Regions from separate parts of the Microbacterium marinum genome, predicted to be linked through region 1. Evidence: predicted binding sites of a transcription regulator. Region 1 holds the regulator's gene; each other region holds the start of a gene.
What was found. Region 1 encodes HrcA, which represses chaperone genes, less so after heat shock. Its sites were predicted from a motif close to TTNGCACTCGNNNNNNNCGAGTGCNAA; they were not measured.

Region 2: the regulator HrcA is predicted to act here: its motif matches at 2,326-2,352, upstream of BKA24_RS14525 (Hsp20/alpha crystallin family protein).
Region 3: the regulator HrcA is predicted to act here: its motif matches at 2,647-2,673, upstream of groES (co-chaperone GroES).

What each region holds. Positions count from the first base shown of each region.
Region 1 is NZ_JACHMD010000001.1:2,194,179-2,198,456, forward strand. It holds gene BKA24_RS10825 (16S rRNA (uracil(1498)-N(3))-methyltransferase) at 1-481, opposite strand, end outside; gene dnaJ (molecular chaperone DnaJ) at 483-1,595, opposite strand; gene hrcA (heat-inducible transcriptional repressor HrcA) at 1,629-2,663, opposite strand; gene hemW (radical SAM family heme chaperone HemW) at 2,734-3,951, opposite strand; gene BKA24_RS10845 (DUF1990 domain-containing protein) at 3,951-4,278, opposite strand, start outside.
Region 2 is NZ_JACHMD010000001.1:2,940,839-2,945,116, forward strand. It holds gene BKA24_RS14515 (DUF2207 family protein) at 1-1,269, opposite strand, end outside; gene BKA24_RS14520 (MarR family winged helix-turn-helix transcriptional regulator) at 1,305-1,733, shown strand; gene BKA24_RS14525 (Hsp20/alpha crystallin family protein) at 1,812-2,264, opposite strand; gene BKA24_RS15970 (prolyl oligopeptidase family serine peptidase) at 2,401-4,278, shown strand, end outside.
Region 3 is NZ_JACHMD010000001.1:904,922-909,199, reverse strand. It holds gene BKA24_RS04440 (ABC transporter substrate-binding protein) at 1-941, opposite strand, end outside; gene rarD (EamA family transporter RarD) at 1,159-2,097, opposite strand; gene groES (co-chaperone GroES) at 2,263-2,559, opposite strand; gene BKA24_RS04425 (THUMP-like domain-containing protein) at 2,723-3,922, shown strand; gene BKA24_RS04420 (hypothetical protein) at 3,941-4,278, opposite strand, start outside.

The DNA of each region.
Region 1 (4,278 bases):
GAACGAGGTCCTTCGTCGACACCGGCTGCGACACGACCGCGAGCCACGCGCGGTGTGCCTGCTTCGCGGCCTCCCGCGAGATCGTCTCCCATCGGGCGACGCCTTTGGCGGTCTTCGCACCCTCCCACCGGGACACGCTGCGCGCTGCCTGCCACGGGACGATCTCGTCGACGCCGAGTTCGGTCGCCGCCTGGACGGCCATCTCATCCCGGTCGCCCTTCGCGAGCGCCTGGACGAGCACCGTGCGCGGGCGCGGCTCGCCCGTCTCCGTGCGGGTCACGACCTCGACCTGCACTTCCTTCGGCTGCACGGATGCCACGGTGCCGGTCAGCCACACACCGCGACCGTCGCCGACCGTGACCTCCTCCCCGACACGGACGCGGCGGACCGAGGCGGCGTGATGCGCCTCGGCGCCGCCGAGCACCACGACGTCTCCGACGCGGGCATCGCCCGCGCTCTCGAGCAGGAAGTGGAGCGCCATCTCAGCGCTTGAACTTGTCGCGCAGCTTCGAGAACAGCCCCGGGTGGAACTCCGCCAGGTGCGGCGGTGCGGGCTTCGTGCGCTTGGCGAGTTCCTGGACGAGCGCGCGGGACTTCGGGTCGAGGTGCCCGGGGGTCACCACCTGCACGCCGACGCGGAGATCGCCGCGGCCCGAGCCGCGCAACGGTGTGATGCCGCGCTCGCGGATCGTGAGCACGTCGCCGGACTGGACGCCGGCACGCACGTCGAGGTCCACGGCACCGTCGAGGGAATCGATCGTCACGCTCGTGCCGAGGATGGCGTCGATCATCGAGACCTCGAGGGTCGCCAGGAGATCATCGCCGTCGCGGCTGAAGACATCGTGGGGCTCGACCGTGACCTCCAGGTAGAGGTCGCCGTTCGGGCCGCCCGCCGGCCCCACCTCACCCGAGCCGGGGAGCTGCAGTCGCAGCCCGGTCTCCACGCCGGCCGGGATGTCGATCGACACGGTCCGACGCGCGCGCACGCGCCCCTGACCCTGGCAGGTCGAGCACGGGTACGGGATCGTCGTGCCATACCCCTGGCACGTCGTGCACGGCTGCGAGGTGACGACGTTGCCGAGGAGGCTGCGGACGGTGCGCTGCACCTGGCCCGACCCGTGGCAGATGTCACACGTGACCGGCTGCGTCCCGGGCTGGCAGCACGATCCCTGGCAGGTCTCGCAGAGGACGGCCGTGTCGACCTCGAGGTCGCGGTGCACGCCGAAGACGACGTCGCCGAGCGTGAGGTCGACGCGCACGAGCGCATCCTGACCACGCTCACGCCGCGAGCGCGGCCGGCCGGCGCGCGTGCCCCCGCCGCCCCCACCGAAGAACGTCTCGAAGATGTCGCTGAAGCCCCCGAAGCCGGCTCCGCCTCCGCCGAACCCGCCGTCGCCGCCCACGTCGTAACGCTGCCGCTGCTCCGGGTCGCTCAGCACGTCGTAGGCGTGCGTGACGAGCTTGAACCGCTCCGCAGCATCCTCTCCCGGATTCACATCCGGGTGCAGCTGGCGGGCCAGGCGACGGTACGCCTTCTTGATCTCATCCGGGCTCGCGTCGCGCGCAACGCCCAGGACCTCGTAATGGTCAGCCACTTTCGCCTTTCCGGGCCTCGGGGCCCGCGTCGTTCAGCGCGCCTTCTCGTCTTCTTCGAGGAGGCGTGTCAGATAGTGCGCGACGGCCCGGACCGCCGCGAGGTTGCTGGGATAGTCCATGCGGGTCGGCCCGAGCACGCCCAGACGCGCACGGGACCCCGTGACGTCGTAGTCGCCCGCGACGACGGATGCCTCCGCCAGGCCGAACGGCTCGTTCTCACGGCCGATGCTCGTCGCGAGGCCCTGCTCGTCGGCGACCATCTCGCCCATCAGCCGCAGCAGCGTCACCTGCTCCTCGATCGCTTCCAGCAGCGGGTAGATGCTGCCGCGGAAGTCGGACTCGCGGCGGGCGAGAGTCGCGGAGCCGGCCATGACCAGCCGGTCGTGACGGAACTCCTCGAGCTCCTCGGCGAGGGTCCGCAAGACGATGCGGGTGTTGTCGTCGCGGCCCGGGATCGGATCCGCGTCGAGCAGCCGGGCGATCGCCACCGCGCCGTCGCGGACGCTCTCCCCGGTCAGCAGGGCAGCCATCGCATCCTTCACCTGCGCCGTCTCCTCGGCGGAGGGCTCCGAAGCCAGGAACGCGACCCGCTGCGACACCCGCCCCGTATCGGTGACGACGATCACGACGGCTCGCGTGCCGCCGAGATGCACGACCTCGACGTGCGAGACGTTCGCGCGCGCGAACGAGGGGTACTGCACGATGGCGACCTGGCCGGTGAGCCGGGTGAGCGTTCGCACGGTGCGCACCAGCAGGTCGTCGAGGTCACCGGTGTCGGCCAGGAACGCGCCGATCGCGGAGCGCTGCGCGCCGCTCAGCGGGCGCAGCTCCGCCAGGTGATCGACGAACACGCGGTAGCCCTTGTCGGTCGGCACCCGGCCGGACGAGGTGTGGGGAGCCGCGATGAGCTCTTCGTCCTCGAGCAGGGCCATGTCGTTGCGGATGGTCGCCGCCGACACGCCGAACTGGTGTCGGTCGACGATGGCCTTGCTGCCGACCGGCTCCCTCGTGTCGACGTAGTCCTGCACGATCGCCCGAAGGACCTGCAATCCCCGTTCCGAGACCATGACCCCTCCTCCGCTGGCACTCTCGTTCACCGAGTGCCAATTCTATCGCGCGATGGGCTCGATGTGCGGATCACACGGTGAGAGCACGCACCACGGCGTCCGCGAGCAGCCGCCCGCGACGCGTCAGCACGACCGTTCCCCCGATCGCCGCGGCACCGTCGATCAGGCCATCGGCGATGAGGGATGCCACCGCGCGCCGCCCCTCCGGGCTCGCCTCCGAGACCGGCACGCCGTCGACGATCCGCGACTGCAGCAGGATCGCCTCCAGGCGCCGCGCCTCGGCATCGGGCAGCTCGCGTCCGGCAGCGGGTGACTGGCCCGACGCCATCCGCTGGGCGTAGGCGGCGGGATGCTTGACGTTCCACCACCGGAGTCCCCCGACGTGGCTGTGCGCACCGGGGCCGTACCCCCACCAGTCCTGACCGCGCCAGTACGACATGTTGTGCCGTGAGCGCTGCGCGTCTCCCGTGGCCCAGTTCGATACCTCGTACCAGCCGTACCCCGCCGCGCCGAGAAGCTCATCGGCCAGCTCGTACATGTCGGCCTGGAGGTCATCGTCCGGCGCCGGCACCTCGCCGCGACGGATCTGACGCTCGAGCTTCGTGCCCTCCTCGACGATGAGGGCGTACGCGGAGACGTGGTCGGGCCGCAACGCGATCGCCGTCTCGAGCGAGGTCCGCCAATCCTCGAGCGTCTCGCCGGGCGCCCCGTAGATGAGGTCGAGGCTGACGGCGAGGCCCGCACGACGGGCCGCCGCCACCGCCGTCGCGATGTTCGCGGGGTCGTGCGTGCGGTCGAGCGCGGCGAGCACGTGCGGGACGGCCGACTGCATGCCCACCGACAGGCGGGTGACGCCGGCATCGGCGAGCGTCTGCGCGACGGCATCCGTCATCGTGTCGGGGTTCGCCTCGACGGTGACCTCGGCGCCGGGTGCGAGGCCGAACGCCGCGCGGACACCGTCCAGCATGCGGGCGAGATCGCCCGGCGGGAGCAGCGTCGGGGTGCCTCCCCCGAAGAAGACCGTCTGCGCCGGCCGCAACGGACCCCGGTCTCCCAGCACGTCCTTCGACAGCGCGATCTCGCGGAGGACCTCATCGGCGTAGGCGTCCTGCCGCGCACCGCGCAGCTCGGTCGCGGTGTAGGTGTTGAAGTCGCAGTAGCCGCAGCGCACGCGGCAGAACGGCACGTGCAGATAGACGCCGAAATCGCTCGCCGGATCGATGTGGACCTCCGCGGGAAGTCGACCGTCCGGGGGCGCCGGGTCGCCGAGAGGAAGGGCCGAGCCCATCAGGCGCCGGTCGCGTACAGCGGCGAGATCGCCCGGTGGTAGCCGTGGAACAGCTCCCGTCGGCGCCGACGCACCAGCGGACGCCACAGTCGGTAGAGGAATCCGACGCGACGGTCGAAGGCTCGTACGATCAACCACACCTCGTCGTCATCACGCCACTCGACGAGGAACGATTCCTCGCCGGACACGACCGACCCTTCGACCGTGCCGAGCGAGAACCCCACACGGCGCGGCTCGTCGGTCACCGAGATGACCCGCAGCTCGGCATCGGCCCGCATCCCGCCGACGCGTCCCCGAAGGTGGACGGTGGCGCCGGGGCTGACGTAG
Region 2 (4,278 bases), 750 kb from region 1:
GATGCTGCACACGACGACGACACCGGCGAGGATGAACCCCGACATCTGGGGTGCCAGGCGGCGCCACAGCGGCACCGGGCGGTACAGGCCTCGCGCCTTCAACGCTGCGCTCGCCTCGGAGAGGATCCGCTGAGCGGTCTTCGAGAGCCGGGTGTCCTGGCTGCCGAACTCGTACGTCTCGCCGATGACGCCCGTCGGGAACAGCCCCTCGAGCAGCAGGCGCCCATCGCCGTCGGCGCGCGTCGGGTCCACCAGCTCGGCGACCAGCTTCGACTGCCCCCAGCGCGGCTTCTCCCCCGCCATGATGCGGATCGACCCCGCGACCGCCTGCTCCAGCACCTCGGCGGGAATCGCCTTGCCGGGTTTCGCGAGGAACACCGCCGACTCCAGGGCGTCGACGCCCGCCGGAGGTGTGAACTCGGCCACGACGGTGGGGCGCCCCGGCGCGTCGCGGAGGACGCCACGCAGGAGCGCGAGGGCCCAGCCGAGCACGCCGAGCAGGGCGAGCAGAGCCGCAAGCTGCACCCCACTCCACGGGGACCCCGTATACGAGGTGTCGAGGGCGACGAACGTCCCCTCCTCGAAGCCGACCGCCATCGTCAACGTCTCCCCCGGGCCGAGGTCGCGCGCCGTCGCCGTCACGCTCACCCCGTCGTTCGTCTCGACGAGATCTACGCTCTCGCAGGCGTCCGTCGCACCCTGGCGGCCCGCGTAGCAGGCGCTCACACCGACGGCATCCGCGAGCTCCGGGCCGACAACGAGCCGCGACGTCACACGATCGAACGACTGCTTCCAGTCCACGCCGTTCACGTCCCAGTAGAGCTCGAGGCCGGTGTCGGGGAAGTCGTTCACCACCCCATCGAGGGTGTAGGTGAAGACGAAGCGCTGCTCACCGCGCAGGAAGGCGTCGTCGCGCGCCACGATCTCGATCCCGTTGTCGACGTCATCGGTCTCGACGTCCCACTCCCTGCCGTTCCCGTCCGTGACGGAGATGACGTCGGGGCGGAGCGGACGACCCCGGTACTCGTCGGGGATCACCCGCCGCATGCCGTGGTTCTGATCGGCATCGGGGAAGACGGCGACGAAATCCTCCACCACCCGCATGCGACTGACGCCGTCGTCGTCGCGCGTGAGCGTGTATTCGGCGTCGAGACTCGCGAAGCGGAAGTCGTCGACATCGGCCGCCGATGCCGGCACCGACACGATCACACCGAGCACCACCAGCAGCACGGATGCCGCGAACCGACCGAGCCCCCGAGAAGTCGTCACTCAGCCACCCTATGAGCGGCGATACAGTGGACGCCATGACAGACCGCCGCCTCGCCGTCGCCGCGTGGGAGAGTCTGTTCCGTGCTCAGCACGAGCTCATGAACGACTTCGAGCAGGATTTCGACGGCGACGACCTCGCTCAGGCCGAATACGACGTCCTCCTGACGGTCACCCGCGGCGAGGACCAGTCCGCGCGACTGCGCGACGTGACGGCGAACATGCTCATCAGCCAGCCCAGCGTCTCGCGACTCGTCGACCGCATGGTCAGCCGCGGACTCATCACCAAGTGCCCCGACCCGTCCGACGGCCGCGGCGCGATCGTCACGGCGACGGAGAAGGGTGCGGGAGCGTTCCGTCGCGTCGCCACCGTCCACGGCCGCACGATCGCGGATCGGATGGCTGTCCTCTCCGACGAAGAGCTCGCACAGCTGAAGGCATTGACCACCAAACTCCGAGGGCTCTGACCTCGAACGCGCGAAGGCCCCGCATCCGGTTCGGATGCGGGGCCTTCGTCGCTCGGCGGCGCGGACGCCGCCGGGCGGTCACTGGTCGATCGGCTGCGGCTGGTCGGACTCCGACGCGGTGATCGTCGACGGCGAGCCGTCGGCGACGACCTCGATCTTGCGGGGCTTCGCCTTCTCGCTGACCGGGATGGTCACACTCAGCACGCCGTTGCTGTACGACGCGGCGATCGCCTCGGTGTCGATGCCCTGACCGAGGTTCAGCTGACGCAGGAAGCTGGCCGCCTCGCGCTCGCGGGTGATCCACTTCACGCCGTCGCCGGAGGACAGCGTCCGCTCGGCGCGGATGGTCAGCAGCTGCCCATCGACGTCGATGTCGACCGAGCCGGGGTCGATGCCGGGCAGGTCCGCGGTGAGGACGTAGTGATCGCCGTCGCGGTACAGGTCCATCGGCATCCGTCGCGGGCCGCGGCGCGGGTCGAAGAGGGTCGACGCGAAGCGGTCGATGTCACGGAACGGGTCGTACGTGGCCATGATTCTCTCCTTGTCCAATCTGGTCCGAAAGTTGAGTCGGTGTGACTCAAGTGAGATCAGATTAGCACTCGATGGCGGCGAGTGCTAATGGTTCTCCGAGGGCGAACGTCGCCCCGTCGAGACCTAGGCTGACGGGGTGACGCCGCACGAGATCGCCCCCGAACCCGCCGACCCGTTCCTCTGGCTCGAGGAGGTCTCGGGCCCGCGAGCGCTCGAGTGGGCCGCCGATCAGACCGACCGCACGAACGAGACGTTCGCCGGCACGACCCGGTCGGCACTGGAGGAGCGCCTGACGCGGATCCTCGACGATCCCGACCGCCTCGTCGTCCCTGGCCGACACGGGGACCTGATGTACGACCTGTGGCGCGACGCGGACAACCCGCGGGGATTGTGGCGCCGCACCTCGCGCGCCGCGTTCGCCGCCGGGTCGCCCGAGTGGCAGGTGCTGCTCGACATCGACGCGCTCGGGCGGGAGGAGGGGCGCACCTGGTCATTCGCCGGCGCGACGCACGCGCCAGCGGGATCGGATCGTGCGCTCGTCCGCCTGAGCCCCGACGGCGGTGACGCCGCCGTCGTCCGCGAGTACGACCTCGCGGCGGCTCGCTTCGTCGACGACAGCCCCTTCTCACTCGACGCGCACAAGCACCGTGTCGCGTGGATCGACAGCGACACGCTCCTGGTCGCCACCGCCCTCCACGGGGGCGGTGTGACCGACTCCGGCTACCCGATCACCGCGCGCGTCTGGCACCGGGGCACCGTCCTCGACGACGCCCCGCCGATCCTTTCGGGGGCGGCGTCGGATGTGGGCGTGTTCGTGCACGTCGACCACACCGACGGGCACGCCACCCCGCTCATCGTCGTGGCGCACGACTTCTTCTCCTCCGAGACGTGGGCGTGGCGCGACGGAACCGCGACGCTCCTCGCGGCGCCTCAGGACGCGGTCGTCGACGTCCACGGCGACCTCGCGGCCGTGCGGACGACCACGCCCTGGCAGGTAGCCGGGCAGACGCATGCCGCCGGAACCCTGCTGATCGGCCCCGTCACGACCCTCACCGAGGGAGACGGCTCGGACCTGCGGGTCGCGTTCACACCTACGGCGGGCACGGTGCTCGACACCTGGACCTGGACGCGTCGGCGCCTGATCCTGACCGTCCTCGACGACGTGCAGAGCCGCATCGTCTCCCTCGATCCCGCCGGCGACGACCGCCTCGAGATCGACCTGGGCCTCGGATCCGACGACCTGTTCAGCGCGAGCATCGCCACCCTCGACGCCGACATCGACGACGAACTGTGGATCGTCGCACGCGGATTCCTGACCCCGGCCACCCTGATCGTGACGGATGCCGTGACGCCCGCGCCACGCGTCGTGGCACGCGGCCGCGCCGCGTTCGACACCAGCGGTTTGGTCGCGCGCCAGCACTGGGCGGTGTCGGCCGACGGCACCCGCGTCCCGTATTTCGAGGTCGGACCCCGTGAGCGCTCCGGCATCCTCCCCGTCCTGATGAGCGGCTACGGCGGGTTCGAGCACGCCCTCACGCCCGAGTACCCCGCGATCGTGGGCCCGGCGTGGCTGGAGAAGGGCCGGGTCTTCGTCGTCGCCAACATCCGCGGGGGCGGCGAGTTCGGGCCCGCGTGGCATCTCGCGGCGCTCCGGGAGAACCGTCACCGCGCGTACGAGGACTTCGCCGCCGTCGCGCGCGACCTGGTCGCGCGGGGCATCACGACCCCCGACCGCGTCGCCTGCCACGGGCGCAGCAACGGCGGGCTGCTGGTGGGGAACATGCTGACGCTGTACCCCGACGACTTCGGCGCGATCGTCTGCGGCGTGCCGCTGCTGGACATGCGCAGGTACACGCGACTCTCCGCCGGTGCGAGCTGGATCGCCGAGTACGGCGACCCCGACGACCCCGACGACTGGCGTTTCGTGCAGTCCTTCTCGCCGTACCACCTCATCGAGCCGGGCCGCGCGTACCCGGCATCCCTCATCTATGCCGCCGCGAGCGACGACCGGGTG
Region 3 (4,278 bases), 1.3 Mb from region 1:
GCTTCGAACTCGTCACCGAAGTTGGCGAGGTTGCCGTCCACGAAGTACAGGCTCTCCGCCGGAACCTCGGCCGAGATCAGCTCGGGGATGATCGTCTTGACCTCTTCGAACGTGATCAGGGCGATCGCGTCGGGGTCGGCGGCCAGAACGTCCTCGACCTGAGCCGAGAAGTTCGTGTCACCGGTGTTGTAGAGGGATGCCGCGACGACCTCGCCACCGGCGGCCTCGAAGGCCGTCTTGGTGAAGCAGGCCAGGCCCGTGCCGTACGAGTCGTTCAGCACGATCATGCCGAGCGTCTCGGCGCCGTCACCGGCGATCAGGTTGCCGAGGACCTCACCCTGCAGGGTGTCGGAGGGGGCGGTGCGCCAGTAGAGGCCGTTGTCCTCGTAGCCGGTGAAGGCTGCGGAGGTGTTGGCCGGCGAGAACTGGATCGCGTTGGCGGCGATGACCTGGTCGATGAACTGCAGCGACGTGCCCGACGAGGCGGCGCCGATGATGGCCGTCGCGCCCTCGCCCAGCAGACGCGGGATCTCGGTCTCGTAGGCCTTGTTGTCGGTGTCGCCCGAGTCGCCCTGGACGAGGTTGATCGTGACGCCCTTGTTGGCCTCGTTGACCTCGGCGGCCGCGAACTCGGTGCCCGCGATCTCGGGCGGGCCGAGGAAGGCGAGGTTACCGGTGACGGGCAGCGCCGTTCCGATCGTGTACTCGAGGTCGGTGGCGGGACCCTCGGAGGTCGAGTTGAGCTCGGGGGTGTACGACGCCGGTTCTGCCTCGTTGCAGTCGACCGGGAACTCGAAGCCCGACGACTCCCCTTCGGGAGCATCCGAACCTTCCGGCGTGCTGGTGTTGCCGGCACAGCCGGCGAGGACGAGCGCGCTTGCTCCGACCAGGGCGATGCCGCCCATGACCTTCGCGGCGCGCGTACGGGAGAGAACGCTCATTGTGCTCCTTGCTGTGGTGACACGGGTCGGATCGGGACCGGCCCGGTGTTGAACAACCTAGCGGGCGGCTCGTCTCGTGAATGTTGCCGTTCGTTAACGATGTGTAACGACATGGGCGCGCTCCCACTGGGCGTCTCCGAATCCGCGAGAAGTCGCGGATTCCGGGCGGCTCGCCGCGCCAGATGACGAGATCTCACCGGCGTGTCGTGCGCGGAGTTCAGACGGGGTCGGAGACGCCTGCGGCCAGCGCGCTCCGCTGACGGCGCGAGTGGACGACCGAGTCGACGGTGAAGATCGCGATCGCCGTCCACACGAGGGCGAAGCCCGCCCAACGTTCGGCGGGCATCGGCTCGCCGAGGATGAGCACGCCCGTGAGGAACTGCATGATCGGGGCGATGAACTGGAGGATGCCGACGACGGTCAGCGTCGTCCGTCGCGCACCGGCCGCGAAGAACAGCAGCGGGACGCCGGTGATGACACCTGCGAGCAGCAGCAGGAAGGTGTGCCCGCCACTGACCTGGCCCATCGTGAGTCCCGTGGTCGTGGCGACGACGATCAGCTGGATGATGGCGATGGGGATCAGCCACAGCGATTCGAGGGTGAGCCCACTGAGTGCGTCGACCGCGGGGCCGATCTTCTTCTTGACGAGACCGTAGGTCGCGAAGCTCGCGGCGAGCGTCAGTGCGATCCACGGCACGGTGCCGACGGCGACGATGATCACGACGACCGCGGCAGCGGCGATGCCGATGGCGACCCACTGCGCGATGCGGAGACGCTCGTGGAGGACGATCACGCCGAGCAGGACGGTCGCGATGGGGTTGATGAAGTAGCCGAGGCTCGTCTCGACGACGTGCCCGGTGAGCGTTCCGATGAGGAATGCCTGCCAGTTCACGTAGATGAGGACGCCGGCCACGACGGTCCAGATCACGAGGCGGCGGTTGCGCAGCAGCGCGAGAAGGCGTCCCCAGGTGCGCGTCACCGCGAGGAGCACGGCGCAGAAGACCAGCGCGAGCAGGATCCGCCATGCGACGACCTCCCACGGGCTCGTCGGCGCGAGGGTGACGAAGTAGATGGGCATGAAGCCCCACAGCAGGTAGGCCGCGAGAACGTAGATGCCACCGAGGGACTGTTCGCGGGCTGCCTGATCGGGTGTCACGGGAAAAAGCCTACGACGGTCGTGACATGAGCGGATGCCACGGCGGAGGCGGCTTCCTGCCGTTCACCGTCGGGATCCCGCCACGCCGGAGGCGAGCACCTGCCGGGAACAGCAGAAGGGCCCGGGTGCCAGTGGCATCCGGGCCCTTCGAAAGGGTGCTGTGCGTCAGCGGACGACGACCGCCAGGACGTCGCGAGCCGACAGGACGAGGAACTCGTCACCGCCGAACTTGACCTCGGTGCCGCCGTACTTGCTGTACAGGACGCGGTCGCCGACGGCGACGTCGAGCGGAACGCGGTTGCCGTTGTCGTCGATGCGGCCGGGGCCGACGGCCACGACCTCGCCCTCCTGGGGCTTCTCCTTGGCGGTGTCGGGGATGACCAGGCCACTCGCGGTGGTCTGCTCGGCCTCGACCTGCTTGATGACGATGCGGTCCTCGAGCGGCTTGATGGAAACCGACACGGTCTACCTCTTTCTAGCTGGTGGGGTCTGGGAAGACTCAATCAGCACTCCCTTACCGAGAGTGCTAATGGCAAGTCTAGGGGGCGGTTGGCACTCACGCAACGCGAGTGCCAACCGTCGTCGCGTTCGTTTCGGTCTGTGACCGGCCGCCTAGGCTGGCGGGATGGAACAGGCCGAGCTGACCGCCCTGCTCACCGCGCAGGGACTGCGCATGGTCGACGAGATCGGACCCCTGGCAACGACCGGCGAGGTTGCCGCCGCGGTGTCGCGGCTGCGCGGCGCGGGGCACTCCCCAGACCTGGTGGCGGCTGTCGTCGGGCAGGCCCACCTCCGTACGCGCGCCGCCGCGAAGTTCGGCCCGTTCGCCGACCGGATGCTGTTCACCCGGGCAGGTCTCGAGCAGGCGACGCGCCTGGAGATCGCGGCGCGCCACGCGGCGCGCTTCCGCGATGCGGGACTGACTCGCGTGGCCGACCTCGGGTGCGGCATCGGCGGCGACGCCCTCGGCTTCGCCGGCATCGGCCTCGACGTCGTGGCGGTCGACGCCGATGAGACGACGGCGGCTCTCGCGGCGTACAACCTGGCGCCGTTCGGCGAGGCCGCGACCGTGCGCCACGGCCTCGCCGAGGATGTCGACCTTGCGGGCGTCGACGCCGTGTGGCTCGACCCGGCTCGTCGCACTGCGGGGCACTCCGAGACCTCGCGCACCCGCCCCGAGGACTGGTCGCCGTCGCTGGACTGGGTGTTCGATCTCGCGGCACGGATGCCGGTGGGCGTGAAGCTCGGCCCGGGCCTGGACCGCGGGTTGATCCCCGACGACGTCGAGGCGCAGTGGATCAGCGTGGACGGATCGACGATCGAGCTCGTGCTGTGGTCGGGCGCGCTGCGCCGCGACGGTGTGCGCCGCTCGGCGCTCGTGGTCCGGACCGGCGCGGCTCACGAGATCACCGCGGCATCCGACGCCGACGACGAACCGGTGCGGGAGCTGGGGGCGTTCGTCCACGAGCCGGAGGGCGCCGTGATCCGCGCCCGCCTCATCGGCGATGTGGCCCGCGAGCTGCAGGCGGGCATGCTCGGCGAGGGAATCGCCTACCTCACGTCGGATGCCGCGCTGACGAGCCCGTTCGTGCAGTCGTTCCGCGTCCGCGAGGCGATGCCGCTGAAGGTGCCGACGATCAACGCGGCGCTGCGATGGAACGGCATCGGGACGCTCGAGATCAAGAAGCGCGGCGTCGACGTGGATCCCGCGCAGTTCCGCCGCAAGCTGACGCTCAAGGGCGACGCGTCCGCGACCCTCATCCTCACCCGCGTGGGCGAGGGCAAGGCGGCGCAGCGGCTGGCGCTGCTGGTCGATCGGGTCTGAACCGCGCGGCATCCGCTCTCAGGCGAAGAGCGCGCCCTGACTGTGCGCCCACCACAGCCACCCCGCGCTGAAGACGAGCGACGCCACGCTCAGCGCCAACGCCCAGACGGCGGTCTCGCGGCTTTCCCAGGGGCGGCGGAGCGCAAGGATCGCGAGCACGAGGCCGATCAGGCCGACGGGGAATCCCCATCCGACGAAGAACGACAGGGTGAGGCCGAGGATGCCGAAGAGCAGCCCCCAGCCGGCGCTGCGCGGCAGGGTGGGCGGCGGGTGGATCCAGTGCACCTGCGGGTCGGACGCCTCCGCCGGATCGGGGTGCACCTCGAGGGGCGGCGCCACCGGGAGCGGCTGCGTCA